2 regions of the Rhodococcus sp. OK302 genome follow, and region 2 is predicted to be linked to the other one. Evidence: riboswitches for the same ligand, from Rfam matches in the RefSeq annotation. Region 2 holds a riboswitch; the other holds the start of a gene.
The links. Region 2 has a riboswitch for thiamine pyrophosphate ahead of BDB13_RS22835 (3-oxoacyl-ACP reductase). Riboswitches for the same ligand answer to the same signal wherever they lie in the genome.

Region 1 (15,961 bases), 400 kb from region 2:
GCATGTAGGCGGTCAGAACTTCCGAACCGGAATCCGCAGCGCCGACGGTGACAGTTCCCGAGGTCGGTGTTTCGAGACCGGCCAGAACATTGAAGATTGTGCTCTTGCCGCAGCCACTCGGTCCGATGACGGAGACGAATTCGCCGGGAGCAGCATGGAAGGACACGGCGTCGAGAACCTGTCGGGATTCCCCACGAGTGGAGAATTCCTTGCTGAGTGAGGCGACGTCGACAATGCGTTCGGGAATCATGCTCGCACCCTTTCGCTCAACGCCCACGGCGCAACCAGTCGCTCTATCGCGAAGGTCAACAAATACAGAGTGACGCTGATGAGCGCAGTCACCAGTACCGCGGCCAGTACCAGATCCGTACGAAACGAATTCTTCTGTGTACTCATATAGATGCCCAAACCGGAGGTGGCGCCGACGTATTCGGAGAACACCGCACCCACGACGGCATAGGTGATGCCGATGCGCAAAGCCGTGAAGAAGCGAGGAATCGCCGAGGGCAGGCGGACGTACCGAAACTCCTGCCACCGTGATGCGCCCATGCTTCGCAGCAGCGCGCCGGCGTCTCGATCGGCGGCAGCAAAGCCCTCGATAAGCCCGATTGTCATGGGAAAGAACGTTGCCAAGGCGATCACCAGAACCTTCGGCAGCAGACCGAAACCGAACCAGATGATCATCAGAGGAGCGATGGCAATGATCGGCAAGGTCTGCGAGACGACGAACAATGGCACTAGTGCCCGCGAGAGCCACGGCGAAAAGTCCACCACCACAGCCAGAATCCACGCCAGTACCAACGAGACGGTGAATCCGATGAGCGTCACTTGAAGCGTCGACAATGCATGGCCGGATATCACCTCACGGTGGTCCCAGCCCTGTGAGAGCACACGCCACGGCGACGGCAGAACCTGTGGCCGAATATCACTGACGTCGACGTAGATCTGCCATGCCGCGACCAGCAGGATGACAACGGCGAGCGCGGGCAGCGCTCGCCGTGTGACAGATCCCAGGCGGCCGGCCAGATCAGGGCGCGGCGAGATACTCATTGGTGAAATACTCCGACCAATTCGGCTTCTGGGTCAGCTTTTTGCCATCCGGTCCGGCTAGAAGCCCGTTGTCGAAGAGGAAACCCGAGTAACCGGACCAGGTTTCGAGGTTCTGTCGTCCGACAACGCCGTCGGCGTCCTTCATGAAGTCGGCCGCGAGCATCCGCTGACTGTCCCGCACGAGGTCTTCGTCGGTGAAGGCGCCGGGGTTGGCGTCGATCAGATCCTGGGCAGCGCGATCGGGATCGTCGGCGGCCGATTGATATCCACGCTGAACGGCCTGGACGAACTTGGCGGCCTCGTCAGGGTGATCTTTCAGCCACTTCTGATTGCCGTTGATCACAATGGAATACGCGTCGGGAAATCCGTAATCGGTGTACTGGAAGTAGCGCATCGGAGTTCCGTTGCGTTCGGCCTCGAGGCCTTCCCAGGCAAAATACGACACCGTGAAATCGGCTTTTCCGGAGTACACCGCTTCGTAGGCAGACGTTCCCAAGGCGACCGTCGTGAAGTTACCGGTGCCGCCGTCGTTGCGAATGACCTGCTGCAGTGTCTCGACCTCGCCGGGATCGCCGAAACCGGCGTAGATCTTTCCGTCGAGATCACGCGGACGAGTGATGTCCGCGCGATCGGCTTTGACGCCGATTCCGGTGGCGCGGTGCTGAAGTGGTGCGATGACGGCGGTTGTTTCGGCACCGGCCGCGTGTGCGAACGTGGCTTGGCTCTGGGTGCTGATCCCGAACTCGGCATTGCCGGCATCCACCAAGGTATCGGGGGACGTGTTGTTGTACGGGAGAATCGACACGTCGAGGCCGGCGTCCGCAAAGTAGCCTTCCTGCATCGCGACGTACAGTCCGGTGTGATTGGTGTTGGGTGTCCAGTCGAGGGCAAACCGAATGGCGTCGGATGATTCTGTGCCACTGGAACATCCGCTGATCATGGTCAGTGCGGCGGCTATCGCGGCTGTGGTCGCCAGTGCGCGTCGCAACGATCTCATGACGCAGGCCAGTGCTGCTGGTTCAAGGCCGAATCCCAGAACATCAACTCGTACCGGCTCGCGATGCGGAACGCTTCGCTCATCGCGGCGCGGTCGGCTTCGGTAGCGGCTTCAGCGGCTGCGTCCACGAGCGCCCGAGCTCGCGCGACGGACTCGTGGAACTCCGGAGCGTCGTAAGTGGTGACCCACTGCGCGTACGGATGTGACGGATCGGCGTCGAGTACCTCGCGTGCCGACGCAGCCAGCCCGCGCCCGACCTCCGCGTAGATCCAGAAGCAGGGGAGTACCGCTGCAGCGGAGACCGGATAAGGCGCCGTGGCTGCGGTGGCGATCAGATAGGACACGTATCCCAAGCATGCTTGCGAATGCTCAGGCCGACCGGTCGATTCCGGCAGTACGCCACCGGTGAGCATGCCCTCGTGGAGAGCTGCTTCGACGGATACGGCGGTCGAAGCCGAGTTGGCCCAGAATCCAGCGGCCTGACCATCCGGTGCGTGAGCGGAAACCAGGGATAGTGCCTTGGAATATCCGTCGAGGTAGAGCTGGTCTTGCTCGATGTATCGCCGGAAAGCGTCGAGCGGGAGGGTTCCGTCGCCGAGTCGGCGGAGGAACTCGAGTGAGTCGATCGACTCACGCAGTGGCTCGATTTCGGCCCAGAGTCGGTCGGTGAAACGACCCGAATCGTCGAGCGGCGCCGTGTTTACGGCAGAACTGTATGCAGGCTGTGTAGTAGCCATGACATCCCTTCGTCAGCATTACCTGATCAGGTTCCCGGGTGTGTTCTCAGCCCCGCCCATGCGGAGCACCCCGTGTCAGAACAAGGCGACCATAACACCGTCGGAACTGTTGGTCCGTCCCCACCTGCTGGAAATTGGTAGGTTTGGTGCAGTTTGTTCTCAGGTGAGGTCGTGAGGAGACTGCGGCATGGAGACTGATATTCGACCGGAGCAGACAGACGACAACACAGTGGTCGTGCGAACTCCGGACGGTGACGTCCGGGGGTATGCCGATGGTTCGGTTTTTGTATGGAAGGGAATTCCCTACGCTGCCGCTCCGACTGGTGAGCACCGCTTCCGGGCACCGCGCCCACCGCAACCGTGGGATGGCGTACGAGATTGCCGAGAATTCGGTCCGATCGCGCCGCAAGGGCAAAGCCCGGCGGTTCCGATCGACCGCGCCTTTGTCATCGACGAGGATTGCCTGTCGATCAATGTGTGGGCCCCGCGCCCCGACGGCACACCGCGGCCGGTGATGGTGTGGATACACGGTGGTGCCTATTGCCTGGGTTCGGCGGCCCAGACAATTTACGACGGACGGCACCTGGCGGAGACAGGCGACGTTGTCATCGTCTCGTTCAACTATCGCGTCGGCGCGCTCGGATTTCTGGATCTGTCGTCCTTCTCGACGCCTGATGTGGTGTTCGAGTCGAATTGTGGTTTGCGAGACCAGATTGCGGCGCTTCGGTGGGTTCGTGATCACATCGACGCGTTCGGTGGAGATGCGGACGAGGTGACGGTATTCGGCGAGTCGTCGGGCGCGGGTTCGATCACGACGCTGATGACGTGCCCGAGTGCCGAAGGACTGTTCCAGCGGGCGATCGCGCAAAGTCCGCCGGCCACATCGGTTTACGGCCGTAAGCGCGCACAATCGGTGGCGAGTCGTTTTCTCGAGCTGATGTCGACGCCGGTCGACGATGTCGGCGCGCTCATTACGGCAGACCTCGATTTGATCATCAAGGCCGGCGACGAGTTGGTCAACGAAATTCCGACTCGGATGCCGGGAACCCTGGCGATGGCACCGGTGGTGGATCGGGATCTGGTGCCGCACTACCCCGTTGCAGCGTTTCAGAAGGGGTACGCCCATAGGATTCCCTTGATCATCGGCTCCAACAAGGACGAGGCGTCGATCTTCAAGTTCATGAAGTCGCCGCTGATGCCGGTGAGTGCGCAGTCGGTGGAGGCGATGCTCCAAGCGTTGGCCGACGATCATCCGGACATCTCGCCGACGAGACTGGCCGAAATCATGTCGGTCTATCCGGATCACACCAAACCGAGTGGTGCTCTGGCTCTTTCGCGTGACGCGGCATTCCGGATGCCGACGCTGTGGATTGCCGACGCGCACTGCCGGCACTCACCGACGTGGGTGTACCGGTTCGATCATGCAACTCCGATGCTGAAGGCTGCTCGGATCGGTGCGGGGCACGCTACCGAATTACCGTATGTATTCGGCAATTTCGGTACTTTGAATGTCGACCCGACGTTCTGGTTGAGTGGCCGCAAGGCTGCTCTGGAGGTTGCCGGCCGCATCCAGCGTCGGTGGCTCGCATTTGCCAGACATGCCGTCCCGGCAGCACTCGACGGCTCAAAACACTGGGCGCCGTACGAGGAAGAGAAACGATCGACTCTGTTGATCGACACCACCGATTCGCTCGTCCACGATCCGGATCAGGGCTTGCGCACGGCCTGGGGCAATGACGTGATGGGATTCCATTAGCTGTCGAGTTCGCCCAGCACCGGAAGGGCAGTGCACACCACGGCGATGACAACAATCGGAATGGACAGAGCGACAAAGGTTGCCGAGATGCCGAACTGATCGAGAAACGGGCCGACCAGCAGATATCCGAGCGGTCCGGCTGCGTAGGCCGTCGACGTCATCACGCCGACAACACGTCCGCGCATGTGCTCCGGGCTTCGTGTCTGCATGGCGTAGTTCGCGATCGGGCCCACCGGGCCGTACACAAGGCCTTGCAGGCCTGCGAGCACCAGGATCACCCACAGCGGAGGCAGCAGCGCCATCGCCAGCATCGCGATGCCGAGTACCCCGATGGCACAGATCATGATCAAACGCCGGGACATCAGGGGCGCGAGTGGTGCGTAAGCGAGTGCACCCACAATCCCGCCGACAGCCAAGGCCATCAGAACCGAACCGAGTTGCGCGGGTTGATCGAGTTCGGTGAAGTAGACCGGAAAGACGACGCTTTCGACGGGCATGTACAGCGCCACTACCGCCATGTCGACCAGTGCCAGGGTTCGCAGAATCTTGTTGTTCCACACGAACTTCAGGCCGTCGAGCGTGCCGTGCCAGATCGACGCCGGCCGCGCGTCCTGCTCGGGTGTTCCGGCATCGGCCAGGCGGATGAAGGCAACGACGATTATCGAGAACACAAATCCGGCGGCAGTGATCCAGAGTGTCGTGACAGCTCCGATCATCGCGATCAGGACTCCGCCGACTCCGGGTCCGATGAGATAGGCGACGTTGTAGTTGGCTTCGTAGAGGCTGTTGGTCCGATCGAGTTTCCAGCCGGCCGCGCGAGTAGCCGCCGGCAACATCGATTCTCGGGCCGCCATGCCTGCCGGATCGAACGTGGCACCGAGAGCGGCCAGGGCGGCGATCAACGGAATACTCAGGCCGGTGGTAACGGCGAAGAGCGGAATTGCCGACGCCGATACCGCGGACAACGCGTCGGAGACCATCGAGGTGCGTCGTCGGCCGAATTTGTCGACAAAGGTTCCGGAGAACAGGCTCGCGACGAGTAGGGGCACAGCGGCCGCCCCGGCAACGATGGCGGCGTCGGAGGCGCGTCCGGTGCGTTCGAGGACCAGCCACGGGATCACCACGATGGCGATGCCGTTTCCGATCCCGGAGAACAGCGTCGCGAGGTTGATCAAAACCAGCGGAAGGTAGCGAGCGCGGCCCGGTGCGCCCGTGGGCCGTCGACGACGTGTGACGGGCACGGGCGTTCCTTCCGTTTCGGGCAGATGGCTAGCCTGGTTACCTCCGGGACAACCGCCGGCCTACAGGAGTTCCTGAAATTCCGGATTTTGTGAGACGAACTTCTCGACGTAGGAGCAGGACGGGACGATTTTCTTCTGGTCGGCCTGTGTTTGGTGGAGTGCCTCGCGCACGACGACGGCCGCGAGACCGCGACCTCGGAACTGTGGGTAGGTCACGGTGTGATGGAAGTCGCGCACACCGTTCGACTCGCTGTACTCGGCAAATCCTGCGAGTTCGGTATCGGAGTAGATGTCGAAGCGACTTTCTTCGACATTGTGGACGACTTTGTCGGTCATGAGTGACTCCAGTTTTCTCGGGGCAGCCTGTGATCTACCCAGTCTGTGCTCTGCTCGAAACGGTACTCGGAGTCGTACCCGGAACCGGTGCCAGACTCGCGCCGATTTGTCCGATTGCTACAGTCCAATTTGGACGTCTGTTCAAAGGTTCTGCTGTAAGAGTCCGAGGGTAGTGAAAACGGCCTGTACTAGGCTTTTCGTGCCTCATTGGAATCGAAAAATTACGCTGCGCATTGTTTGCTACCGTAATGATCCCAAGATGTGAGAACCGGCAAAAGGTTTTTTTCTGAACGGGCGAGTCGCGTCCGGAGATCATTCGAAAGCCGACATATTGCAGGTCAGGGAACTGGCGTGAGAGTCGAGAATTGTCGTCGATGAGACGGAAAGTTGCCCAGATCGGGATTTCTCGACGAATCGTTTCATCATCGGTAACCCAAACCGCGCTTCTGGGGGTTAGCGTGTCAATCGTCGGGGACATACGAAGCGTTACACGTTCGCCGGAAGAAAGTTTCCGGGTAACAGTTCAGCGGTTCGTGAATACATCGTCGTCGAACACTTCGAGGAAGGACCGCACATGATTTTCGGGCAGCGTGAGTCGAACAGTTACTTTGCCGCAATATTCTCGTACGACTTCCTCGACGAGCACCTCGGGTACGAGACGATTTCGAAGATTCATCGCGGTGACATCGCTGAGTGGATTCGCGATCTCGAAGCCTCGGGCTTGTTCTCGGCTGCCGAGGTGCGTGCTGCCGAACTGGCCTGGCGCACCAGCCCGCGACTCCTCCTCGACGCGCTCCTCGAAGATGCCGACGAGGTCTCGGTGAAGCGCTGGGAAATCGCCTGGGCACGCCTCGAACGTCAGTCGCATACCTCGCACGCGCCTTCTGTCGCCGAGCACGGTTGAAGAGTCACTGACGACTGAACTTCCTCTGCGGGTCACCGGTACCGGTGACCCGCAGAGTGCATTTCACAAGACGTAGGGTTCGCCGCCGTCGACGATGACCACCTGTTGATCAGTGAGTACTCGGTACGGAATGTGCGACGCCGTGAGAATCTCGACGGTTTTTGCCGTTGCTGCCGGATCCTCCAATTCAGAGGCCCCGCCATGGGGAACTATCGCGAAGTCGATCAGTGACAGGCCGGACCAGATCGGTTCGAACCCGCAGGTCGGGAGTACCTCCGACGGATCGTCGGTGACGTCCAATCCGATCAACGTCGGGCCGGCAACCGCGGCACCGGCGCTGTATCCCGCGTAGACGATGTCTCCGCTGCGCGCGAGTTCCGCAAGAATGCGATCCGCTCCCGAACGCGCCAACTGAGCGCGCAGGACAAAAGTGTTTCCCCCGCGAACCCACACACAGTCGAACGCACGCAGGTGCCGGTGGAGTGAATCCGGTGAGTGGAGGTAGTCGCGGAGATCGACCTCCGCGGCGTCGAAACCCGTGCGGCGAAGCGATACCAATTCGCTTGTCACCGCCGAGGATCGCGCCGCCACCGGCCACGCGTCGGCGGCCGCAGCGATGACGGCAATCCGTGCGCCGTGGCCGGTGAGGGTCGCAAACGCATCGGCATGGTCGCCGAACCGGTACGACGAGAGAAAAAGTTTCACCGGACCTTCCGGCTCACATGGTGAAAGCGAGGTTGTCGACGATTCGTTTGCCCACCTCGAGGTCGCCGCTCAGAATGATGTCGTCTCGATGGTCGGCCGCCCGTACACGTCCGCAGGCGACTCGAGTAAAGAGTTCCGAACTCATTCGCACCGTGGTGGTTGCCGGTCCGTCCAACGCCGGGACAAGGGCAGCTCGCCCGTCGACGGAGACATGGAGCTCTCGGGCCAGTGGGCCGTCGAGAACAAAAGTGATGCGGGCACCGTCGGGTGCTTTTCCTCGCTTGCCCACCACAAATCCGAGGGCGCCGGTGATTTCTTCGAACGCGATCTCCGCGCGCGGGCCGTTCTCGACTGTCGGTGCGCCGACGGCGTCGCGGATATCGAGTTCATGCATCCAGCAATCGAAGATCCGAATACGCATGAAGCGTCCGTACGGCGCGGGTCCGACCGGGGTGAGACTTTCTGCATTCCACTCGGATTCGGTCAGGTTGCGCAGAACTTCCGCGCGGCGGGACGTGATCTCCCGGAAGTGCGCGAGAAGCTGCGGCTGCGAGCTTTTACGAAGCCCTTCGACCCAGCGTTCGTTGAATGCGGCGATCTCATTCTGGACATGCGGGAGCGTATGAACGTCGATGGAGGTTGTCGGCGGTTCGATTCCCGACAGCAACGATTCGGTCCCGATGATGTGCGCAACAACGTCGTGCACCGTCCAACCGGGCAGGTTGGTCGGCGAGAACCAGGCGTCGCCTTCGAGTCCGGAGAGGAGAGAGCCGATGACCTCCCACTGCTCGATCAATGAATCGGTCAAGGATTCCTGGGGCCAGCTGCTCATACTGTGATCTCCTAAGGCTTCGGATTCTGCAGTTTGAACCACTGTATGACGTGTGCGCGTGTTCTCGGCGTTGCGAAACCTGTTGGCGGAAACTCGCGGCCAGGCGGCTGATCCTGTGATAGACCAGGGATGTCGAGTGCCGACGCCGAATTATCCGAGGAGTCTGCTGTGTTTCCTGGAAATTTTGTCAAGTCCACCCCGGACAAGCCTGCTGTCATCCGACCGGCGACGGGCGAGTCCATCACGTATCGGCAGCTCGACGAGCGTTCGACGGCTTTGGCACGATACCTTCGCGGGATCGGTCTCGAACCGGGCGATCACGTCGCGCTTGTGTCCAACAATGATCTCCGCGCATTCGAAGTGTATTGGGCTGCACTGAGGTCCGGGCTGTACATCACCGTCGTGAACTCGCACCTGACGGCGCCGGAGGCCGCGTACATTGTCGACGACTGCGGGGCGAAGGTACTGATCGCGTCGGCAACCGTGGCCGACGCGGTACCGGTGGAACCGTTGCTGATACCGCAGGTGCGCCACCGGTTGGCGTACGGCGGCGAGTTGGCAGGATTCGAGGACTACGACGGCGTGGTTGCGGCGCAGTCCACCGAACCGCTGGATTCGCAGCCTCGCGGGGCGGACATGCTCTACTCGTCGGGAACAACAGGTCGACCCAAGGGGATCAAGGGTGATCTCCCGGAAGGTGACGTCGACGTGACGATGGATCCGTACACCGCGATTTTCGCGCCGATGTACGGATTTGATTCCAGCACAGTCTATTTGTGCCCAGCCCCGGTCTATCATGCTGCGCCCCTACGTTTTTGCGGCGTCATCAATTCGGTGGGCGGCACAGTGATCTTGATGGACCACTTCGATGCCGAGACCGCGCTTCGGTTGATCGAGGAGTACGCCGTCACACACAGCCAATGGGTGCCGACGATGTTTGTGCGAATGCTCAAATTGCCCGAGCCTGTGCGCGCCCGATACGACGTGTCGAGCCTGAAGGTCGCCATCCATGCGGCGGCGCCGTGTCCACCGGAAGTGAAGGCGTCAATGATCGATTGGTGGGGGCCGGTGATCAACGAGTACTACGCGTCGACCGAAGGCTCGGGCGCAACCTTCATCAACAGTGTGCAGTCGTTGGCGCATCCCGGTTCCGTCGGTCGTGACGGAGTCATGGGAATTGTGCACATTTGTGACGACGCCGGCAAGGATCTCCCCGTCGGCGAGATCGGCACAGTGTTCTGGGAGCGCGAAACACTCCCGTTCCGCTATCACAACGACCCTGAGAAAACTGCGTCAGCGCAGCATCCCGATCATCCGACGTGGACCACGAGTGGCGATATCGGATACATCGACGACGAACGATTCCTTTATCTGACCGATCGCGCTGCATTCACCATCATTTCCGGTGGCGTAAATATTTATCCTCAAGAGTCCGAGAATGTACTGACTTTGCATCCGAAGGTATTCGATGTCGCAGTGATCGGGATTCCTGACGAAGAGATGGGTGAACAAGTCAAGGCGGTTGTCCAGTTAGCCGACGGAATCGAACCTTCGGCTGACGTCGCCCAGGAATTGCTGGACTACGTAAGAGACCAGGTTGCGCACTTCAAAGCACCTAGATCTATCGACTTTGCCGAAGAATTGCCTCGGACCGCTACAGGAAAACTGGTCAAGCACAAGCTCAGGTCCCAGTATGTGGACTGCTGATGGCGTGAATTGTCGTCACAAGTTCGAGCGAAGGTAGTCGGCAAGAATCCGGGCATGGCTGTGGGGCAGATCCTTGCTGGCAGTCAGAAGCGTGACCGCGCGGGCGTCCGTGCTCGGTGAAATACGTTCGACGTAGTCGTGCACGGGGAATGCATCGAGTTGCGCAACATAACGGCTGCGAAAGACCTCGAAACGATCGACCTGGTGGCCGTACCACTTTCGTAGCTCGGTGGACGGCGCCAGATCTTTCGACCAATCGTCGAGTGCCAACTCTTCGCGTCGTACTCCGCGAGGCCACAACCGATCAACCAACAGCCGGACCGCCTGCGGTTCGGCTGTCGGTTCGTAAACCCTCTCGACGGTGATGATTCGACTCGTCATTGTCGACACCTCGGCTCAGTTCTTGTTTCACATACTGGAACGGGCACCCAATAGGGTGTGACTGACCTCACAAGCATGGTGAGGGAATACCCCAAAGATACTGTTCGGACTCGATTCAGATGATGAAAGTTCCTTTTCGGGTTCACTTTTATCGGAGAAGTCTGGCTAGTATCAGTCACCATTCACCCAAAAGCGGGTCATCTTCCGCTCATCACACGTTGGTTGCCGCTCGTCGCAGTAGGCGAACCACCAACCGCAGAAGGTAATGGAACAAATGGAAACATCGAAGAGCGCACAAGTGCGTCCATCGGTCGGTGTCCCTCGTGAATCGAGTGACGGCGAACGACGGGTAGCCCTCGTGCCCAAAATCGTGTCCACCCTGATCGGCAAAGGCGTCGACGTCATCGTCGAATCCGGCGCCGGCCTCGGCGCCCTGATCCCCGACGAGCTCTACAGCGCCGCCGGCGCCAAGATCGGCGATCCGTGGACCGCCGACGTCGTCGTCAAGGTCGCCCCTCCGTCATCGGAGGAGATCGCCCGCATCAGTTCCGGCGCCAAGTTGATCGGGTTCCTCAATCCCCGCAACGCCGACAACCGCATCGCCGAGCTCAAGGCAGCCGGCATCGAGGGCTACGCCGTCGAAGCGATTCCCCGTATCTCCCGCGCACAGGTGATGGACGCCCTGTCCTCTCAGGCCAACGTCTCCGGCTACAAGGCCGTCCTGTTGGCTGCGTCGGAGTCCACCCGCTTCTTCCCGATGCTCACCACCGCCGCCGGCACCGTCAAGCCCGCGACCGTGTTGGTTCTCGGTGTCGGTGTCGCCGGTCTGCAGGCATTGGCCACGGCCAAGCGTCTCGGTGGCCGCGCCACCGGTTACGACGTCCGACCTGAGGTAGCCGACCAGGTGCGCTCAGTGGGCGCCCAGTGGCTCGATCTCGGTATCGACGCCGCCGGTGAGGGCGGATACGCCCGCGAGCTCACCGACGACGAGCGCGCCAAGCAGCAGCAGGCACTCGAAGACGCCATCAAGGGTTTCGACGTCGTCATCACCACCGCGCTGGTTCCGGGTCGTCCGGCGCCGCGTCTGGTGACCGCCGCCGCCGCCTCGGGCATGAAGCCCGGCAGCGTCATCGTCGACCTCGCCGGTGAGACCGGCGGCAACTGCGAGCTGACCGAACCGGGTCAGACCGTCGTCAAGAACGGCGTCACCATCTGCTCGCCGCTGAACTTGCCGGCGACGATGCCCGAGCATGCCTCCGAGCTGTATTCGAAGAACATTTCCGCACTGATCGAACTGATGTTGGTGGACGGGGCTTTGGCTCCTGATTTCTCCGACGAGGTTATTGCCGGTGCGTGCGTCACCCGTGAAGAGAAGGGCGCCTGATGTACACATCACTGCTGGCGAACATCGCGATCCTGGTGCTGTCCGGGTTCGTCGGTTTCGCTGTGATCTCCAAGGTCCCGAACACCCTGCACACCCCGCTGATGTCGGGCACCAACGCCATCCACGGCATCGTCGTCCTCGGCGCACTTGTCGTGCTCGGTAAGGTGCAGGACCCGTCGATCGGGTTGCAGATCATCTTGTTCGTCGCACTCGTCTTCGGAACGGTCAACGTCGTCGGCGGCTTTGTCGTCACCGACCGCATGCTGGCGATGTTCAAGGCCAAGCCGGCCGCCAAGGCTGTTACGAAGGACGGTGACCAGTAATGGAATACCTGGTCAATAGCTTGTACATTCTCGCGTTCTCGATGTTCATCTACGGTCTGATGGGTCTGACCGGACCCAAGACCGCGGTGCGCGGCAACCAGATCGCCGCAGTCGGCATGATCATCGCCGTCGTCGCGACCCTGATCTCCATTCGTGATGCGCAGCTGGGCAACTGGATCGTCATCATCGCCGGTCTCGTCATCGGTGTCGTTCTCGGTGTTCCGCCGGCATTGCGGACCAAGATGACGGCGATGCCGCAGTTGGTGGCACTGTTCAACGGTGTCGGCGGCGGTACCGTCGCGTTGATCGCTTACGCAGAGTTCCTGGACTCGGACGGCTTCACGGCCTTTCAGCACGGTGAGTCGCCGACGGTGCACATCGTCGTCGCATCCCTCTTTGCTGCAGTGATCGGCTCGATTTCCTTCTGGGGCAGCGTCATCGCGTTCCTGAAGCTGCAGGAAACCCTGCCCGGCCGCCCGATCGGCATCGGCAAGTTGCAGCAGCCGCTCAATGCGCTGCTTCTCATTGCCGCCGTGGCGTTCTCGGTCATCATCGGCATCAAGGCGATCACGCCGGAAGGCCCGACCAGCTCGCTGTGGATCGTCGGTGTCCTGGTCATCTCGGGCATCCTCGGCCTGATGGTGGTGCTGCCCATCGGCGGCGCGGACATGCCCGTCGTGATCTCGCTGCTCAACGCGCTCACCGGACTCTCTGCTGCGGCAGCCGGTTTGGCGCTCGACAACCAGGCCATGATCGTGGCCGGCATGATCGTCGGCGCGTCGGGCACCATCCTGACCAACCTGATGGCCAAGGCCATGAACCGTTCCATCCCGGCGATCGTTGCCGGTGGTTTCGGTGGCGGCGGCGGAGAAGCTGCTTCCTCGGACGGTGTTGTGCGTACGGCGAAGGCAACCTCGGCTGCCGATGCCGCTATTCAGATGGCGTACGCCAACCAGGTCATCATCGTTCCCGGTTACGGCTTGGCTGTGGCGCAGGCTCAGCACGCAGTCAAGGACATGGCGAAGATGCTCGAGGCGAAGGGCGTCGAGGTCAAGTACGCCATTCACCCCGTCGCCGGCCGTATGCCCGGTCATATGAATGTTCTTCTCGCCGAGGCGGATGTCTCGTACGACGCGATGAAGGAAATGGACGACATCAACGACGAGTTCAAGCGCACCGATGTCACGTTGGTGATCGGCGCGAACGATGTCACGAACCCGTCGGCGCGTAATGATCCGTCGTCGCCGATTCACGGGATGCCGATCCTGAACGTGGATCAGTCGAAGTCGGTGATCGTGCTCAAGCGTTCGATGAACTCCGGTTTCGCGGGGATCGAGAATCCGTTGTTCTTCGCGGACGGAACGTCGATGTTGTTCGGTGATGCGAAGAAGTCCGTTGCCGAGGTGACGGAAGAACTCAAGGCACTGTAAGTCTGTACTCTGCCGGAAAGGGCACCTACGCGCGATGCGGGTAGGTGCCCTTTTGCCTTGCTGCGCGCAGACAGTTACGCGGCTAGCAGCTCTTAGACAGCGGGAGGGGTGACGGGAGGAGTGGTGGGCTCTTTGTCAGCCGACAGGCTCGTGATGAGGGGGAGGATCAGTGCGAGGATGGCCTTGAAATCCATGTGTGGAATCCTTTGTTGTTGGACGAGCGTCTGATTCGGACAAAATGAACATACGATAGAAACCTGATCGATGGGGGGAGATTTCGCCAAATGAGCGAATGTTCTTGCCCCGGTTACCGCGTCCGTATTCCGTTGCAGCGCAAGTGGTTGCGCCACTAGGGACCATAGTCCCCTGTTGGGGTTACGAAGGACCTCAGGGCTGGCTGCAGCGCTACAGGTGAATGCTGCGATGTCGCGAAAAGGCCACAACGGCTGTATCGGCACGCAATGCTTCACGTTGCGCCGCGATCGGTGAACGCTCCATCAAAACGGCTGCGGCACAACCCCAGGCAGCGGCGACCAGTAGCCCGGCAATCACTCCGAAAATCCCGCTCATCTCGGCAGCGCTCGCACTGATGCACACCCCGGCAACTCCGGAGATACCAAGCCCGATAACCACTGGTCGCCATCGAGGGGCGGATACCAGTACCGCCGAACCGTAGAGAGCGGCCGCGGCCACTACATGGCCGCTGGGTAGCAACGTCGTCGGCGCATCCGTGATCCAAGACCCCAGCGCAGCAGTGGTCAGGTTGGCACCCACCCCGAGCATCAGGATGGCGCCGATGCCGTAGTGGAGATTTCGGACCATCGACACCACGGCCAGGGCAGTGGTGGCTGCCAGCACTGTTGTCACGTCGACATGGATGATCACCCAATCAGCGACGGATTCGAGCGATTCCGGAACGGTGACCGTCGGCGACGTGGGTCTCAGTAACAACAGGATGCCGAGCGCCACAACACACAGTGAGGCAAGGGCAAGCAGGCGAGGAGTGGTGGATGAGGAGCGAGGGGCGGGGGACGAGACGGTCACGGTACCCAAGCATCCTCGCTTCGCCTGTGCGTGTCGTGAGGATCAGCTGTGACTTCGGTGGGCGGTCGGAGAATCGCGACGAACGACACCGGCGCAACCCGCAGCGACCAGCACACATGCCAAGGGGATCAACATCGCTGTGGTGAGAGGCACAATCTTGGTCACCCATCCGATGGTTGCCGGGCCCGCAAGAAATCCGATGTACCCCATTCCGACAACACGAGACATGTTGGTACCAGCCGAACCGGAACCCAGGTTGCCGGCCGTCGTGAAGATCTGCGGGATGCACCCGGAGAGACCGGCGCCGAACAGTGCCCAGCCGAACAACGTGAGCGGAAGCCAACCCGACAACACGACGGTCAGCATTCCGGCGGCGGAAATGATCGCGCCGTAGCGAACCACGGCGACGGGACCGACGGCCGCGCTGATGCGGTCCGCCGTGAAGCGTCCGACCGTCATCATTGCGGAGAAGGCGCCGAAGGACAGCGCAGCAACGGCATTCGAGACGCCGAGGTCTTCCTTGACCTGCAACGCGCTCCAGTCGTTTGCCACCCCTTCGGCAAGCATCAAGACAAATGCGAGCGAGCCCAACGCAAGCACCTTGGCCGAGAAGTGGCCGTGCGGTTGTTCGGATTCGGTGGCTTCGGAGTGGTGCGGGGTGTGCGGAAGCAAGGGCCGCGAAAAGATCGCGACGGCCACCAAACCGATTGCCGACGCGGCGGTAAGGGTGACGTACGGCGGGAGTTCGATTGCCAGCGTGCCGAATCCGACGATCGAGCCCACAACACCGCCCACCGAGAACATGCCGTGAAAGGCAGCCATGATCGGGCGACGGTAAAGCTGTTCGGCTTCGACGGCCTGAGAGTTCATCGAGACGTCCAGCGCCCCGTTCGCAAATCCGAAGACAACCAGGGCCGCACCCAATTGCCAGGTGTTGGTGGCGTACCCCGGACCCAGCACTGCCGCGCACAATCCGAGGCCCGCGAGAATCACCATGCGTCGGCTGCCGTAGCGATCGGCAAGTGGGCCACTCACTTGCATGCCGGCGATGGCGCCGACCGCGAGGAGCAGCAGCAGCGAACCGAGTGTGGAATGACTGATGCCCACCCGGTGTTCGATCGACGGGATGTGGAC
Region 2 (15,961 bases):
GAACCAGCGACTGCAACGCATCGCAAGCCAGCTGCGAGATACGACCGAACTGTACCGATGCTGGTCCAATCGCCTCGGCGACGAGCCGGATCGCGATATCGAAGGCGAGCATCGGCGCATCTTCGAAGCCGCCATCGCAAGGGAGGCCGACTGTGCGGCATCCCTACTCACCGAGCACTACGAGCACACGACGCAGATCATGATCCGTCTCAGCGAAAGCCTCGGCTAGCCGAACATCCAACCGACGGCGAGCATCCGACCGTCGTAGCCGACGCGACAACAAGAGGGCGATAGGACGCACTGAGGCGTCCTCGCCTCCTTCAATAGGCACAGCCATCGACCCCGCATCGTCGGATCCCCGTCAGTAGACAGCCGTCACTTCCTCCACGGCACTCGGCTTCGACACGCCTGCAGATTCCGCCCCACCCTCACTCCACAACGCAGACAGCAGGTTCCGTCCGCACCGCTCGCATCCAGGGGATCAACTCGGTCTAAATAATCTCGAAATTCTCTTGTTTTATCGAAATAATGTCGGTATAACTAGTAATGTTCATCACACCCGGAGGCTGATCAACGCACTTACCTGCCGCCCTCGGCGGCAAGGGATCAGATACCTCTCGCACAACCGGAAGGCACCACGTGAAGTTCGCCAACTATGACCAGCGGGCCGTTGTCACCGACGGACACCGCGCTGTTTACGTCGCCGATGCCAGTGCCGGCGAATTTGCCGACGACCCCCAGCAGATCTTCGCGCGATGGACCGAGTTCGCAGCCTGGGCGGCGACAGTCGACGTCGCCGATGGTTTTGTCATCGATCCCAGCAAACTCGGAGCACCGTCGCCCAAGCCTCAACAGGTTTTTGCCGTCGGCTTGAACTACGCGGCACACGCTCGGGAGAGCGGAATCGACGTTCCACCCGAACCCGCTGTGTTCACGAAATTCCCAACCTCGGTCGTCGGCCCCGACTCGGATCTCGACCTGCCAACGGACACTGTCGACTACGAGGCCGAACTGGTCGTCATCATCGGACAACCGACACATCGGGTCAGCGAGTCGGACGCGTGGGACCACATCGCAGGAATCACTGTGGGACAGGATATTTCCGAAAGAACACGCCAAAGAGTCGGCCCTGCAGCACAGTTCAGCCTCGGCAAGTCATTCCCAGGATTCGCCCCGACCGGACCGTGGCTGACCACCATCGATGAGGTCCCCGACCCTAACAATCTCGGCATCGGGTGCTCGATCAACGGCACGGTTATGCAAAAGGCACGAACCGACGACTTGATCTTCTCGGTACCGATCATCGTGGCAAAACTCTCGGAGATTCTGCCGCTGCTTCCGGGAGATCTCATCTTCACCGGCACTCCCTCTGGAGTCGGCGGCGCACGGACGCCTCCGGTATTCCTTCGTGACGGCGACGTGCTCGAGACCTGGGTCGAAGGCATCGGAACGATCACCTCGCGATGCCGAGCCGGCATTCCCTACCCGTCCCCGCGCAACGCCTGATAGGAGCACACCATGGCACTCCACCGACTGGTGTCAGTAACCATCGGAATCCCGAACCTCGACGAAACTGCCCGATACTACGAGGAATTCGGCCTTACCCCTTTGCGGGACAACAGGTTTGCCACCGTAGACGGCGGTGAGCAGCTGCGCCTGGTGCACGCCCCGAACCGCCGGGTTGTGGACGTTACTTTCGGTGCCGATAACCAGGACGATATCGACCGTATCGCGCGCCAACTCCAGAAGCTCGATCTGGATTTCACTACCAGCGACGGCCGGGTAGAGACATTCGAACCGATCGCCGGCTTCCGAGCGACGGTCGAGGTAACGTCGCACATAATCCAGTCTCCGGTGTCTGCGCCGGTCTACAACGGCCCAGGCCGGATCGACCGTAGCAACAACCGGGCCCCCGGCATTTTGCGCGAAGATCGTGTGCGGCCACGCAAACTCGGCCATGTAGTGATCGGCTCGACGGACCAAGCTGCTACACAGAAATTTTTCACTGACGGCATCGGACTCAAGATCAGTGACGTCATTCCGTCACTCGCCGCGTTCATGCGGTGCTCGACCGACCACCACAACATTCTTGTGCAACAAGCGCCGGCGGACTTCTTGCATCACACTTCGTGGCAGGTCGACGACGTCGACGAGATCGGCCGCGGCGCGATGGCCATGCTCGAGAACCACCCGGAACGCCACGTGTGGGGCCTCGGCCGACACCACGTGGGCTCAAACTTCTTCTGGTACTTGAAGGATCCAGCCGGAAACTTCGCGGAGTACTACTCCGATCTCGACTGCATCGTCGATGACGCCCTGTGGAAGCCCGGGGTCTGGGAGGGCGCGAAGGGACTCTTCAACTGGGGTCCACCGCCGCCGCCGTCGTTTGTCATGCCCGAGGATCTCGCGGCGCACATGACCGGATCGCACGATGCCGGCTGACTCCGTCACGGCGGACGGCGCTTTGTGGGCTCCGTCCGCCGAGTTTGCCGCGCAATCGGTCTTGACTGACTATCTCTCTTGGCTCCAACGCGAGCGGCAACTGGATTTCACCGACTATCGCCAACTGTGGGAATGGTCGACCACCGACCTCAGTGCATTTTGGTTGTCGATTCGCGATTACTTCAACCTCGACATCGACGACCCTCAGCAGGTCCTCGATGAGAGTGCGGGGATGCCACACGTCCGGTGGTTCATCGGTTCGACCACAAATTACGCCGCGAACGCGCTTGTCCACGAACAGGAAAGCGGACTCGCGCTTCAGTCGCTCAACGAGTCCGGTGTGTTGACCACAATGACGTGGCGAGAACTTCGGCTCGCTGTGGGCGGCTTGGCGACGTGGTTCCGTGCGCAGGGCATTGTTCCCGGCGACCGGATTGTCGCCTATGTCCCCAACATCGCCGGCGCAGTGATCGCTATGCTCGCGTCCGCCGCGGTCGGCGCAGTGTGGGCGTCTTGCGCGCAGGAGTATTCAGCTCAGGGTGCGCACGACCGGTTTGCGCAGCTCGAACCCAAGATTCTCATCGCAGCCGACGGATACCACCACGGCGGCAAAATCTTCGACCGCCGCCAGAGCGTTACCGAATTGGCCGGCTCGTTGTCGACCGTCGAGTCCGTGGTCTGGATCGACAACCTGGGGCTGCTCGACGAAACAACCCGAGGGGAAAGGTTCACCGACCTCACCGAGAACGGCTGCGAGCCGGAATTCACGCGCGTGCCGTTCGACCACCCACTGTGGGTACTGTTCTCCTCCGGCACCACCGGACCGCCGAAGGGCATTGTGCACGGTCACGGCGGAATCCTGCTGGAGCACAGCAAGTTCTGTGGCCTGAACACCGACCTCGTTCCGGGAGACCGATTTCTGTGGCTGGCCACACCGAGCTGGATGGTGTGGAACATCCAGATTTCCGGACTGCTGGTCGGGGCGACGATATCGACCTATGACGGTGCGCCGTCATGGCCTGATGCCGCGCAGATATGGCGCATCGCCGAACGCCTCGGTCTCGATGTTCTCGGCGTCAGTGCCGCAAGTCTGGTAGCCGCCCACAAGGGCGATATGCACCCGCTGGACGTCGCGCCGAACCTCACACTGAGTGCCATCGGCAGCACCGGTTCACCACTCCCTCCCGATACCGCAACCTGGGTCTACCAACGACTTCCGCAGGTGTGGTTGGCCTCGGCGAGCGGCGGCACCGACATCTGCTCGTCGTTCGCCGGTGGTGTTCCCACCGAACCGGTGTTCGCCGACCAGATCCAGGGCCCCGCGCTGGGCGTGCGCCTCGACGCCTGGAATGAACACGCACAGTCGGTGATCGGGGAAACCGGCGAGATGGTCGTTACTCGCCCGATGCCGTCGATGCCCATCCGCTTCTGGAACGACACCGACTTCGCGAAGTACACGAGCGCTTATTTCGACCACTACCCCGGGGTCTGGCGTCACGGCGACTGGATCACGATCACCGAACGGGGTGGCGTCGTCATTCACGGCCGTTCAGACGCCACGATGAACCGGCACGGGGTACGAATTGGAAGCGGCGAGATCTATCAAGTCGTCGACCAGTTGCAGGAAGTGGCCGACAGCGTGGTCGTTGGTGTCGAGCTTGCCGACGGTGGGTACTGGATGCCGTTGTTCGTCGTGCCGGCACGCCCACCCGTCGATACCCGTAGGCTCACCCAGCTGATCCGCAACGAGATTCGAACTAACGCCAGTCCGCGACATGTTCCCGACGAGATCATCCTCGTCGACTCGCTTCCGCACACCCGAACCGGAAAGAAGCTCGAAGTCCCGATCAAGCGAATCTTGCAAGGGGCCGACCCTGTCGCGGTGCTCAATCCACAGGCGGTCGACAACGCCGATGCGCTCTACCAGTTCATCGCTTTCAGACCACTCGACAAAACTCGCACCGATCCCCCGATCGCCGCACGAAAGTAGTCCCCATGTACCGAGTTGCCATCGTCTACAACCACCCTGAGGATACTGAGCTGTTCGATTCCTATTATCGGGATCAGCACCTCCCGAAGGTTCGTAACATCCCCGGCCTGCAGCGTCTCGCGGCCGGAAAGTGCGATCCGCTGGGCGGCGGCCCAGCTGAGGCGTACGCCCTCGCGATGCTGTACTTCGAAAACCAGGAGCAGTGCAACGCCGCCTTGTCCTCCCCCGAAGGCCAAGCCGCTGCCACCGATGCTCAGCAATTCGCTACCGGCGGAATGACACTCATCGCGAGCAACGAAGAAACCATCTGGCCCTGACGTGCCGGTGGCGCGACTGCGCAAAGTCTGTACTTGATGTGAATTACCCACCACAAGGAGTATTCAAATGTTCAGTGAGACAACGGAACACATAGAAGTTCCCGTTCTGATCGTCGGTGCCGGACCTGCGGGGTTGGCTCTGTCGTTGACGCTGGCCCGGTATGGAGTCGAGCACCTCCTCGTCGAACGATACGAAGGAACCGCCCACACCCCTCGCGCGCACATCATCAATCAGCGAACCGTCGAGATTCTGCGCCATCTCGGTATCAGCGACGATTTCCATGCGGTGGCCACGCCGCAACACCTCATGGCAAATAATGTGTGGTCGACGAGCCTGACGGGCCCCGAGATCGCACGTTCGGAAACCTGGGGTACCAGTCCCGACCGTGCCGCCGACTACTTCAAAGCCAGCCCCGAGCCGATGGCGAACTGCCCACAAACGGTGCTCGAGCCACTATTGCTCGAGGCAACACGCGAAGCCGGCAGCGATGTCCGCTTCGGGCACGAGTTTGTCGAGTTCGTTCAGGACGACACCGGAGTCACCAGCACTCTGCGCCACCGAGATACGGGCGACGAGGTGAGTGTGCGGTCAACCTATTTGGTGGCTGCAGACGGGGCGAACAGCAAGATTCTCGGTCAAGCGGGGCTGTCGGCCGAGGGACCTGACGATCTCGCACGTGCAGCCAATGTGTGGTTCCGCGCGGACCTGTCCAAGTACTTGGAGCACCGACCGGGAGTGCTGTCGTGGAACGTGGCACCTGGCCCCCACGCACCGCTGCGGTTGGGGACGTTGGTCTGCCACAAGCCTTTCACGGAGTTTGTGCTGATCTTCATGTTCGACCCTGCCACGGACCCTCTCGAAGATATGACCAACGAGCAGTTGGTTGACCGCATTCGGGCTTTTGTCGGCGACGATGTCGACCCGGAGATCCTTGGCGTAGCCGGCTGGCAGGTTCGAGCCCAGGTAGCACCGCAGTATCACGTTGACCGCGTGTTCCTGATGGGCGACGCGGTCCATCGGCATCCGCCGACAAACGGGCTTGGCCTGAACATGTCCGTCGCCGATGCCTACAACCTCGGATGGAAACTGGCGTTGAATCTCGCCGGACGTGGAGGCCGCGCACTCCTCGACAGCTACACCGCCGAGCGCCAGCCAGTGGGTGTCGAGGGCGTGAACCGCGCAATCACCAGCCTGCAAGAATCGGGTGCAGTCGAAGCCGCACTGGGCTTTGAACCAGGACAATCTGTCGAGGACGGGCAAAAAGCCCTGTCAGTACTCTTCGAGGCGGGTCCCGCGGGCGATGCACGTCGTGAAGCCCTGCGACAGGCCGTCGAACTGAGCAACTACCAGTTCAACGCACACGGAATCGAGCTCGGCTACCGCTATCACAGTGATGCGATCGCATCGGAAGATCAAGCGGAAGCACCGCCGACGCGTGATCCGCAGCTCTACTACGAGCCCACCTCCCGTCCTGGAGTGCGCGTCCCCCACGCTCGCCTCGAACGCGACGGTCGCGAGGCTATCTCGTCGCTGGATCTCGTCTCTGGACTCGAGTTCGCACTACTCACCGGCACCGGAGGCCAGGAGTGGGAACGCGCCGCCGCGACGGCCACCGAACGTTTCGGTGTACCTGTCCAGGTTCACATCATCGGCAGAAACAGCAGCATCACCGACCCCTATGGCGAGTGGGCCCAACGCCGTGAGGTCGACGAGTCTGGTTGTGTGCTGGTCAGGCCGGACCGCCACGTCGCTTGGAGAAGCACAAGCTATACCCCCGGCAGCGACACGGAACTCGTGTCCGCTGTCGAACGCGCACTTGGACTGTCTCAGTGACCTTCTGAATTCCCTACGTTCGCCCACCACTAACTCCTTCACTGGCCGATGCCGGCTCGCGTATTACTCACTGCGAGCCGGCATCGGTAGCGGCACATCACGCACTGTCGTTGCAGTACTAGGCGACGCGCACCTTCTCCGAACGTCTCGGCTCGCCGCGATACCGGGCCATGTCGCCGGCAATTCCCAGCTTTCTCCACGCCCGCCTCGACACGGGATTCATCAAACCGAGTTCGTCTGCCAGCGTGCGCATTTCACCGAAGTAATTTCCCAAGATTCGACGCGACTGCGGACTGCTCCAGAAGGCTTCTCTTATTACCGACTCGGGAATGTCGAACTTCTTGGCGAATTCCTTTGGCGGTGACATTATTTCGCCGGACAACCACCGCATTGCACCGGGAAAGGCGACGGACGTCATCGCTCGGCCGAACGGACTCAGCGCTGGAACATGCTGACGCAGGAAGTCGTGAGCAAAGGAGATGTGCCGCGCCTCTTCGGCAATGTGAATCTCCATGGTGCGCAGCATGACCGGCACCGTGTCCTTACCTTCGCGGATAAGGTCTTTCTGAAAATGGTCGATAGGCTCTTCACCGGCAAGGATGCCGATGAAGAAGATGACCGGGAATTTGGCGCCGAGCAACCCCACAAACGGCGACAAGCGCCGGAACAACGGACGCATCCCCGGCACGTCAACGTCGACGCGGTTGACGAATTCCTGGAACATCTGGATGTGATTGCACTCTTCGGTCATCTCGTGAAGGCAGTACCGAAACTCGGGAGATTGGTTGGGTAGCGCCATGATGTACTGCAGCATTCCTCGGATCAGAATGCTCTCGAATGCCGAGCCCACCTTGGTTACGTTCGCCTGACGCCATTTTCCCATCGCGATACGACGTTCCAGCGATTGATCCTGATACCAGCGGGTGGCGCCGAGTGGATCCGATACCGCCGAGAGTACCCAGCGCGGATCATTCGGGTCTATCGCGAATTCCGGTGAATCCCAGTCGATATCGAGGTAGGGATCAAACCGCCTGTGCACGGACCCATCGGACAGTGTTGCGAGCAACTCGCGGTAAGGCTGATCCATTTTGATAGACGTTGACCGAACCATCGGTGTCTCCTCAAGGCGCCTGTTCGTCGATCGTGATCAACGAACTCGATTGCGCCTAAACTTAGTGTGACACCACGTCTCACGCAACCCCTTCGCTGCCTACGAACCTCCGACATCACCGACCACAGCCGCGATCGCCTCCTCCTGGATAGGCGAAAACTGGGTGCCCCTGGCTGCGGCAAGGGGTTGCGGCAGCCGTGGCGCGGAATGGCACCGCGCGAGCGCAATATCTGCACCGGAGTGCCCGATGTCTCGGCATCTATGATCTGATGGTCATCGACACGGGGTGCCGAAAAAGTCGGCTGAGATCAGACCCGATGAACCTGACCAGTTAGCACTGGCGGAGGGATGTCGTCATGACCGAACAGTTTCAGCGTGCTCTCGAACTCAACGAGCAGATCGTCCTGATCACAGGTGGGGCACGTGGCCTCGGCGCCGCCTTGAGCCGCGCATTTGCGGCACAAGGTGCACGGGTGATCGTGAACTACCACAAGAGTGAAGTAGCCGCCCACGCCCTGGTGGCAGAATTGGGATCCGACCACGCTTTCGCAATCCGCGCAGATGTGACCGATCGACAGTCCGTCGATCAGCTTTTTGCCACCGCACGTACGCATTTCGGCGCGCCGATATCTACCGTGGTCAACAATGCTCTGATTGATTTCACCTTCAACGGCGATGCACGCCCGAAGGCCGACACGATTTCCTGGGCAGATTTCGATGCACAATTGCGCGGCAGCGTGTCGGGAACTCTCAATACGACGCAAGCTGCGATTGACGGAATGCGGGCGCTCGGATTCGGCCGAATCATTACTGTCGGAACGAATCTGGTTCAAAATCCGGTGGTGCCCTATCACGACTACACCGCCGCCAAAGCTGCACTCCTGGCACTCACGCGGACATTCTCCGCAGATCTGGGTCCCGACGGCATCACCGTCAACATGATTTCCGGCGGACTCCTGCGAACCACCGATGCCAGTGCGGCAACGCCCGAAGCCGTGTTCGACATGATCGCCGAGAGCACTCCCCTACGTAAAGTGACCACGCCGAGCGAATTTGCCGACGCTGCACTGTTCTTCGCCTCTCCGTGGTCACGTGCAGTTACCGGCCAGAATCTTGTGGTCGACGGAGGACTCGTCAAGAACTGATGAGAAGACAACTTCATTTGGGTGCGTTCCTACTCGGCTGCGGACATCACAGCGCCGCCTGGAGACACCCGGACTCGCCCGTCGAAAGACTCGGCGACATCACGTATTACGAGTCTCTGGCCCAAACTGCCGAACGCGGAAAACTTGATGCAGTTTTCTTCGCCGACGGTCACAGCGTTCGTGAACCGGAATCCGGCGCGTCGTGGTTCCTCGAACCGATTACGGCATTGACGGCGATGGCACGGGCAACCGAGCACGTCGGACTGGTCACCACAATTTCCACGACGTTCTACACGCCATTCCATGCAGCGCGACTACTCGCCTCACTCGATCACATCAGTGGCGGGCGTGCGGGTTGGAACGTGGTGACTTCAATGTTCAATCAGGAAGCACGCAATCACGGCCTTGACGCCATGCCTGATCATGCCTCCCGATACGAGCGCGCTGACGAGTTTGTCGACGTAGCTCTGGCACTGTGGGATTCGTGGTCCGAGGATGCCCTGATTCTCGACCGCCAGGGTAGATTTGCGGACGCTACCAAGATTCATCGAATAGGTCATGAAGGCAAGAACTTTCGCGTCGACGGACCGTTGACTGTTCCGCGATCACCGCAAGGAAGACCGGTACTCTTCCAAGCCGGCGCGTCGGAACAAGGTCGAGAGTTGGCGGCACGACGAGCAGAAGCGATCTACGCGGTTGCCTACGATCTATCGAGCGCGCAGACCTACTATGCGGATGTTAAGGCCAGAATCGAAGAGTCCGGTCGAGATTCCCGTTCCGTAGCCGTCATGCCCGGCCTGGTCACGTACGTCGGCAGCACACTTGCCGAAGCACGTGCGAAGAAGGCTGAATTAGATCGACTGTTGCCGACCACCCAGTCGATCCGGCAACTCTCGCTGTTCACCGGCCAGAACTGCGAAACCTGGGACCTTGACGCTCCGGTGCCGCCCCTGCCGGACCTCGAATCTTTCGACGGTCCGCAGGGCCGGTACGCCACGATCCTGCGGACCGTGGAAAAGGACTCGCCGACGGTCCGGGAATTGCTCGGAACCTTAGCCGCCGGCGGTGGTCACGCAACCATGATCGGAACACCACAGTCCATTGCCGACGAGATGGAATCCTGGTTTGTCGACGGAGGCGCTGACGGCTTCAATCTGATGCCGCCAACTTATCCTCAAGGCCTGGAAGATTTTGTCGACCTGGTGATTCCGGTACTTCAGGCTCGGGGTCTCTTCCGACGCGAGTACGAGGGTGCAACGCTGCGCGAGAATCTAGTCGGTCCGGAGAGTGCAGCACCGACACCGGGGGCGAAACAGGAACACTCCGCAGGCAAGGACAGCTGAATCCCTCACCGCGCAGTGCGGTTCGGCGGGGCGCTGTACAGAGCGGCGACTGCTTCGTAGCCTGCCGCAGCGTAGTCGTCTTCGAGTGAATCGGACTCGTTGTGCAGGTCATCGATGGTGGTGTAGCCCAGGCGCCAGACCGGCAGAGCGAATCGTTCGTTGAGGACATAGTTGTAGGCGCGGGCCGCGATGATGTGGCGCGACTTCGGGATCCGCTCCCCGAGCGCCTCGACAGCAGGCCGTCCGCTGATTTCTTTGTTCGTACCCGCGGGAGAAAGATTCAATACCCGGGCGACGTGCGGAACGGGAAGTGATGCGGCCGGGCACTGCGGGGACGTCGGTCACGACGCGAAGGCCGAAGCCACAGGAGTACACAGCCGCTTCGAATTCGACACTGCACCAAGATATTCGAGCGCCCATGTCGATCATGCAGACCGAGCGACCGTTCGGAAAGTAATGCCCGCGCCTACGGGCGTACGGATGGCGTGAGTCCGGGGGCACGGGGATGATCGGGCGGGGCACACCGTCCGCGTCTGCGTCGACGATCGGTTTGCGGTAGCGCATCCGCGCCCATGTCGAGACGACTGTCGAATCCAACGCGACTGCCCCGGTCGGCGGGTTGCACCACAGTGATGATCATGAACGACTTTCGGTCGGTGAGAAACAAGTAACCGTCGTCATCGAGGTATCCGATATCGCCGGTGCTCGTTCGAGGCAGTGTCGATCCGAAGGCGTACATTCCACAGCTGATCGTCCTGGAAGGAATGCCGCTTCCGTCCGACACCATGCTCACCACATTACCGTTGAGCAACATATACGAGGCCGAAGTCGCGTCGTCGAGCGGCGAAGTGGTCAAGCCAGTCCTGCTACCTGACAGTAAAACTCGGCGTCGTCAGAACTTCGGCGTCGCCGCCCACGCTTTCAGCCGTCCAGGTGGCTTTGATCGACGCGACAACGGACTGCAGAAGCGGATCCAGGTCGACCAACTCTCGATTCCAGACGATACCCACGTGCAGTTCGAGCTCGTCACTCAACGGAACCACAGCGAATCCCGGATCGGCAAAGATTCCGGCTGCGCCACCGGTCGAGGGGTGCAAAGAAATTGTGATGCCCTTGTTGCGCCTGATGTGACTCGCCAGGAGCACCGTGTCGTAGTCGGGCATCCGGTGGAACTTCTTGATCCCGGACTCCACGAAACGCTGGCGCACTCGGCGCATCGCGAAAGGGTGCGGGGTCGCGGGAGGCACCGTCAGTGTGCGATGAGCGAGATCTTCGAGCGCGAGCACTTCGCTACTCGCCAATGGATCGTCGGCGAGCATGGCGACCACGAACGAGTACGACCCGATAATCACGCTGTCCAGCAGATCGGTGTTGATGGGTAGATGAACGAGGGCAGCAGCAAGATGACCCTTCTCGACATCGGCAATCAGATCCGCTGACTGAGCGACGACGAAATCCACCGAACACGGCGCCGCCGCGTCTTCTACGACTGCTATGAAACTGTCGGTCATCGCGGGCGGCGCCCGGTGTGTTCCCCCGATACGCATCACCCGGTTGCCGTTGACGAACTCCGCGGCGACGACGTCGAGTTGGTCGATACCACGAAGGACGTCGCGGACTCGCTCGAGCAGTGCCCGGCCCAACGGTGTCACCTGCACCTCGTGGTAGCGGCGGACGAACAGTTCGCCACCGAGTTCGCGTTCGAGTTCCTTGATCATCCGGCTCACCGGTGACGCCGTGAGGTGCATTCTGGCAGCGGCTCTGCCGAAATGCAGCTCCTCTGCAACGGCAACGAAACACCTCAGGTGCGACAGATCCATCCGTCGAGAATGTTCGTCGATCGAGCAGTAGTCAACTCGGGAATTCCTACACGTTGCGTTTTGCAGCATATGCGAGCGTCGAAATGAGTGATGGCCACCGCGACCACATTCGTGTGATCGTTGAACGAGCAGCAGGAAGCCCCCGGCCTTGTCGCGATCCACAGACATCCCCAATTCCACACTGCAGCAAACGTATTCACGAAAACTTGCAGGCGACGGCACCCAGCATCCACATGCCGGACAAACCCGTAGCTTCCCCTCGGTCCCGGACACGAGTTCCGTCACGAAAGGAATTCTCCACATGAGCATGCCGCAGGACCCCACGTCCGATCTGCCGAACGAACACGATCTTCCCTTGGCAAACGTCCGGGTCGTAGACCTCACCGGGCGGAGCGGCGAGATGGGTCCACGTATCCTCGCCGATCTGGGAGCCGACGTCATTCGAGTCGCGCCGATCGTAGTCGACCGGCCGTGCGCCGATCCTCAGGATCTCGCCGGAGTCGACGTCCATCACGAGACCCACAATGCGAACAAGCGCTCGGTGTCGCTGGACCTCGACACGACTGCCGGCATCGACATCCTACAACGACTGTTGCAAACGGCAGACATTCTCATTGAGGGTCTCGGAGTGGACAGACTGACCGATCTCGGTCTGGAACCGGCGGCACTTCGGCGGGAGTTCCCGACCCTGGTGATCGTGTCATTCAGCGATTTCGGCCGCACCGGACCGTACCGGAACTGGACGGCAACGGAGCTGGTACATGTCGCACTCGGAGGTGTGTTGTCACGGTCGGGCCTGCCCGGGCGCCCGCCGTTGGTTCCTCCCGGACCGATCGCACTCGAATCGGCCGCAGTCACCACCGCATGGGCCGCGTTACTCGCCTACTACAACCGGTTGCTGACCGATTCGGGGGACGACGTCGACGTCTCGGTGTTCGAAAGCACCGTTCAGATCATCGATCCGGGATTCGGAATGGCGGGATCCGCAGCCGGCGGCGTACCGACATCCGACGGCCCCCGCGGACGACCCGATTCGAGCCATCTGTACCCGATCTTCCCGTGCACGGACGGATACGTACGCCTGTGCATCCTCAGCCCTCGGCAATGGCAGGGGATGTTCGAATGGATGGGTAGGCCTGCTGAGTTCGCGGATCCCGAACTCGGTCAACTGAAACACAGATACGCCGCAGTGGGCACACTGTATCCCGCGATCGAAGTATTCCTTTCTTCCAAGAGTCGCACGCAGGCGGTGACGGAAGGCCAGCAGTTCGGTGTGCCGTGCGGCGAACTACTCGACTTCGCGGAGGTTCTCGACTCCGAACACTATTCGGAGCGAGATGCTTTCGCTGCGGTCCCCACCCCCTGGGCGCACTCCGAATCCCGAACGGACTGATGGAGATTGACGGCACGCGAGCCGGAATTCGCAGGCGGGCACCGCAACACGGAGAATACGACACCGAGATTCTCTCCGATCTACCACCCCTGGCCGGCCCGTCGACGGCGAACTCGCCACAAGCGAACCCCGTCCGACGGCGACCGCTGGACGGAATTCGGGTACTCGATCTCGGCGTCATCGTCGCAGGTGGCGAAACAGGTCGACTTCTCGCGGACATGGGCGCCGAGGTGATCAAGATCGAAAACACCGCCTTCCGTGACGGTAGCCGACAGTCCATGTCCGGCGCACTCATCACTCCGGTCTTCGCCTGGGGCCACCGAAACAAGAAGAGCATCGGTATCAACCTCCGTTCTCCCGAAGGCCGTACCTACATTGCGTCGCTCGTCGAACAATCCGATGTCGTCCTCTCGAACTTCAAACCAGGAACAATGGACAAACTCGGCTTGTCCTATCGGGAGCTGTCCCGGATCAATCCTCGGATAGTCGTTGCCGACTCGAGCGCATTCGGTAACAGCGGCCCTTGGAACGCCCGACTCGGATACGGTCCGCTGGTCCGCGCCTCGACCGGTCTGAGCCTGGCTTGGAAGTACGACAACGACAACGGCGGATTCGCTGACGCCTCCACCATCTATCCTGATCACGCAGCGGCGAGAGTTTCAGCGATAGGTGTTCTCGCGCAGCTTGTCCGACGCCTCAGAACCAGCCGCGGCGGAACAGTGAGCGTGGCCCAAGCCGAAGTGATTCTGGCTCAACACTCGGATCTGTTTGCCAGCGCATCGGTACGCATCGGCGCGGAGCCGGACAGAGGAACTGGCAGCGCGCCGAGCGGACTGTATCCCGCCGCAGGCACGGACGAATGGATCGTGATCGACGTCCGCGACTCCGACGACTGGGAACGACTGGCCAAGTGCATCGGCTCGATCGAACTCGTATCCGACCCCCGATTCGAGACTGCGGCGAAACGCCTCGAACACCGCTCCGAACTCGACGCCGTCATCGAGAACTGGACCCGCAGTCGATCACCACGGGCAGCAGTCGATCTACTCCAGGAAAACGGAGTCCCGGGCGCCATGATGCTGAGGCTTCCGGAACTACCCGGAGATCCGCACCTGCAGGCACGCCAAACCTTCAGAGTCGCAAGGCATCCGTTGATCGATCGCCTCCTGCCCAGCGAGAACACACCGGCGCACTTCGAGAACATTCCCGATGTGGAGTTACGACCGGCTCCGCTTCTCGGCGAACAGACCCGCGAAATCGCGTCGACCCTTCTCGGCTTGTCCGACGAGGACATCGATCGCATGATCGCCGCTGGCGTCCTCGAGGAAGAACTCCCTCCGACCGACACCGACAACCGGTCGGTCACAAACTACTGAAAACCCGGTCACCGTGCCGACGGTCACCGCGAACACCAGAGCGAACTACAGAAAAGAACAGCGCCATGACCGTCATCCCCGCCCATCCCGTCGTACCTGTCGATCCTTCCGCGAACCGTCAGCTCGAATTGCTGCGCGCACAGCGTGACGACTTCCTGGCCGACGGACCGCCGTCTGCCGAAGTTCGACTCGATCGGATCGACCGGTTTCTCGCCTCCGTCCTTGAGCACGGCGACGAGTTGACCGAGGCCCTCGACGCCGATTTCGGAAATCGTCCACGAATTGCGAGCCTGCTCAGCGACATAGCCGGCGTCATCCCCGGAGTGGAGCACATCCGCAACAACATCGACGAGTGGATGGCAGATCAGGAAGTGACCGGCTCGGATGCTGCAGGCACCCCAACCTTCGTGCAGATCCGCCCCAAGGGCGTGGTCGGGGTCATCGGACCGTGGAACTTCCCGGTACTTCTGGTCGTACATCCGGCCATCGAGGCGCTGGCCGCCGGAAATCGAATCATGATCAAGTTCTCCGAGATCCCGTCGAGAACCGCAGACGTGTTCGCCAAGGCGATTGCCACGAGAATGTCCCCGGAGGAAGTGGTAGTGATCAGAGGCGGAGTGTCGGCGGCATCGACATTTTCGGATCTGCCTTTCGATCACATCATCTTCACCGGATCACCAGCGGTCGGCGCCCTCGTCGCCGAAAACGCGGGCCGGAACCTGGTACCGGTGACTCTCGAACTGGGCGGAAAGAATCCGGTGGTCCTCGGTGACGACGCCGACGTTGCGTTCGCTGCCGAGCGAATCTCGGGTGTTCGGATGATGAACGGCGGACAAATCTGCTTGTGCCCGGACTACGTCTTCGTGCCTCGTGCGAAAGTCGACGACTTCGTGAACGAATACCGCAGTTCAATCGAGAATCACTTCTCGGACTACCCGAACAACCCCGGCGTCGTCACGATCGTGAACGACCGCAACTTCGATCGAGTCACTGCGCTCATCGACGACGCGGTGAGCAAGGGCGCACGCGCGATCTCTCTCGTCACCGACGAGGATCAGAAGTCCCTTCCGGACAGGGCATCTCGACGAATCGCGCCCACCTTGCTGCTCGATGTCACATCCCAGATGACAATTGCTACAGAAGAGATATTCGGCCCGGTCATCGTCGTGCATCCCTACGACGAGCTCACC

Region 1: linked by a shared signal. The riboswitch ahead of BDB13_RS24640 (TenA family protein) and the one ahead of BDB13_RS22835 (3-oxoacyl-ACP reductase) in region 2 are both predicted to bind thiamine pyrophosphate.

The regions. Positions count from the first base shown of each region.
Region 1 is NZ_NPJZ01000001.1:5,363,980-5,379,940, reverse strand. Features, by position in the region: gene BDB13_RS24655 (ABC transporter ATP-binding protein) at 1-250, opposite strand, end outside; gene BDB13_RS24650 (ABC transporter permease) at 247-1,050, opposite strand; gene BDB13_RS24645 (ABC transporter substrate-binding protein) at 1,028-1,990, opposite strand; gene BDB13_RS24640 (TenA family protein) at 2,044-2,784, opposite strand; TPP riboswitch at 2,772-2,867, opposite strand; gene BDB13_RS24635 (carboxylesterase/lipase family protein) at 2,972-4,540, shown strand; gene BDB13_RS24630 (MFS transporter) at 4,537-5,781, opposite strand; gene BDB13_RS24625 (GNAT family N-acetyltransferase) at 5,842-6,117, opposite strand; gene BDB13_RS24620 (hypothetical protein) at 6,692-7,021, shown strand; gene BDB13_RS24615 (Type 1 glutamine amidotransferase-like domain-containing protein) at 7,085-7,726, opposite strand; gene BDB13_RS24610 (maleylpyruvate isomerase family mycothiol-dependent enzyme) at 7,740-8,558, opposite strand; gene BDB13_RS24605 (AMP-binding protein) at 8,727-10,265, shown strand; gene BDB13_RS24600 (DUF488 domain-containing protein) at 10,281-10,646, opposite strand; gene BDB13_RS24595 (Re/Si-specific NAD(P)(+) transhydrogenase subunit alpha) at 10,921-12,030, shown strand; gene BDB13_RS24590 (NAD(P) transhydrogenase subunit alpha) at 12,030-12,353, shown strand; gene BDB13_RS24585 (NAD(P)(+) transhydrogenase (Re/Si-specific) subunit beta) at 12,353-13,783, shown strand; gene BDB13_RS24580 (hypothetical protein) at 14,189-14,827, opposite strand; gene BDB13_RS24575 (MFS transporter) at 14,870-15,961, opposite strand, start outside.
Region 2 is NZ_NPJZ01000001.1:4,964,819-4,980,779, forward strand. Features, by position in the region: gene BDB13_RS22800 (GntR family transcriptional regulator) at 1-229, shown strand, start outside; gene BDB13_RS22805 (fumarylacetoacetate hydrolase family protein) at 640-1,506, shown strand; gene BDB13_RS22810 (VOC family protein) at 1,519-2,442, shown strand; gene BDB13_RS22815 (acetoacetate--CoA ligase) at 2,432-4,432, shown strand; gene BDB13_RS22820 (EthD family reductase) at 4,438-4,749, shown strand; gene BDB13_RS22825 (FAD-dependent monooxygenase) at 4,817-6,583, shown strand; gene BDB13_RS22830 (AurF N-oxygenase family protein) at 6,702-7,694, opposite strand; TPP riboswitch at 7,967-8,060, shown strand; gene BDB13_RS22835 (3-oxoacyl-ACP reductase) at 8,051-8,839, shown strand; gene BDB13_RS22840 (LLM class flavin-dependent oxidoreductase) at 8,839-10,182, shown strand; gene BDB13_RS22845 (hypothetical protein) at 10,188-10,466, opposite strand; partial or broken gene BDB13_RS31755 (AMP-binding enzyme) at 10,811-10,891, opposite strand; gene BDB13_RS31760 (LysR family transcriptional regulator) at 11,049-12,002, opposite strand; gene BDB13_RS32600 (CaiB/BaiF CoA transferase family protein) at 12,304-13,395, shown strand; gene BDB13_RS32605 (CaiB/BaiF CoA transferase family protein) at 13,395-14,771, shown strand; gene BDB13_RS22875 (aldehyde dehydrogenase family protein) at 14,837-15,961, shown strand, end outside.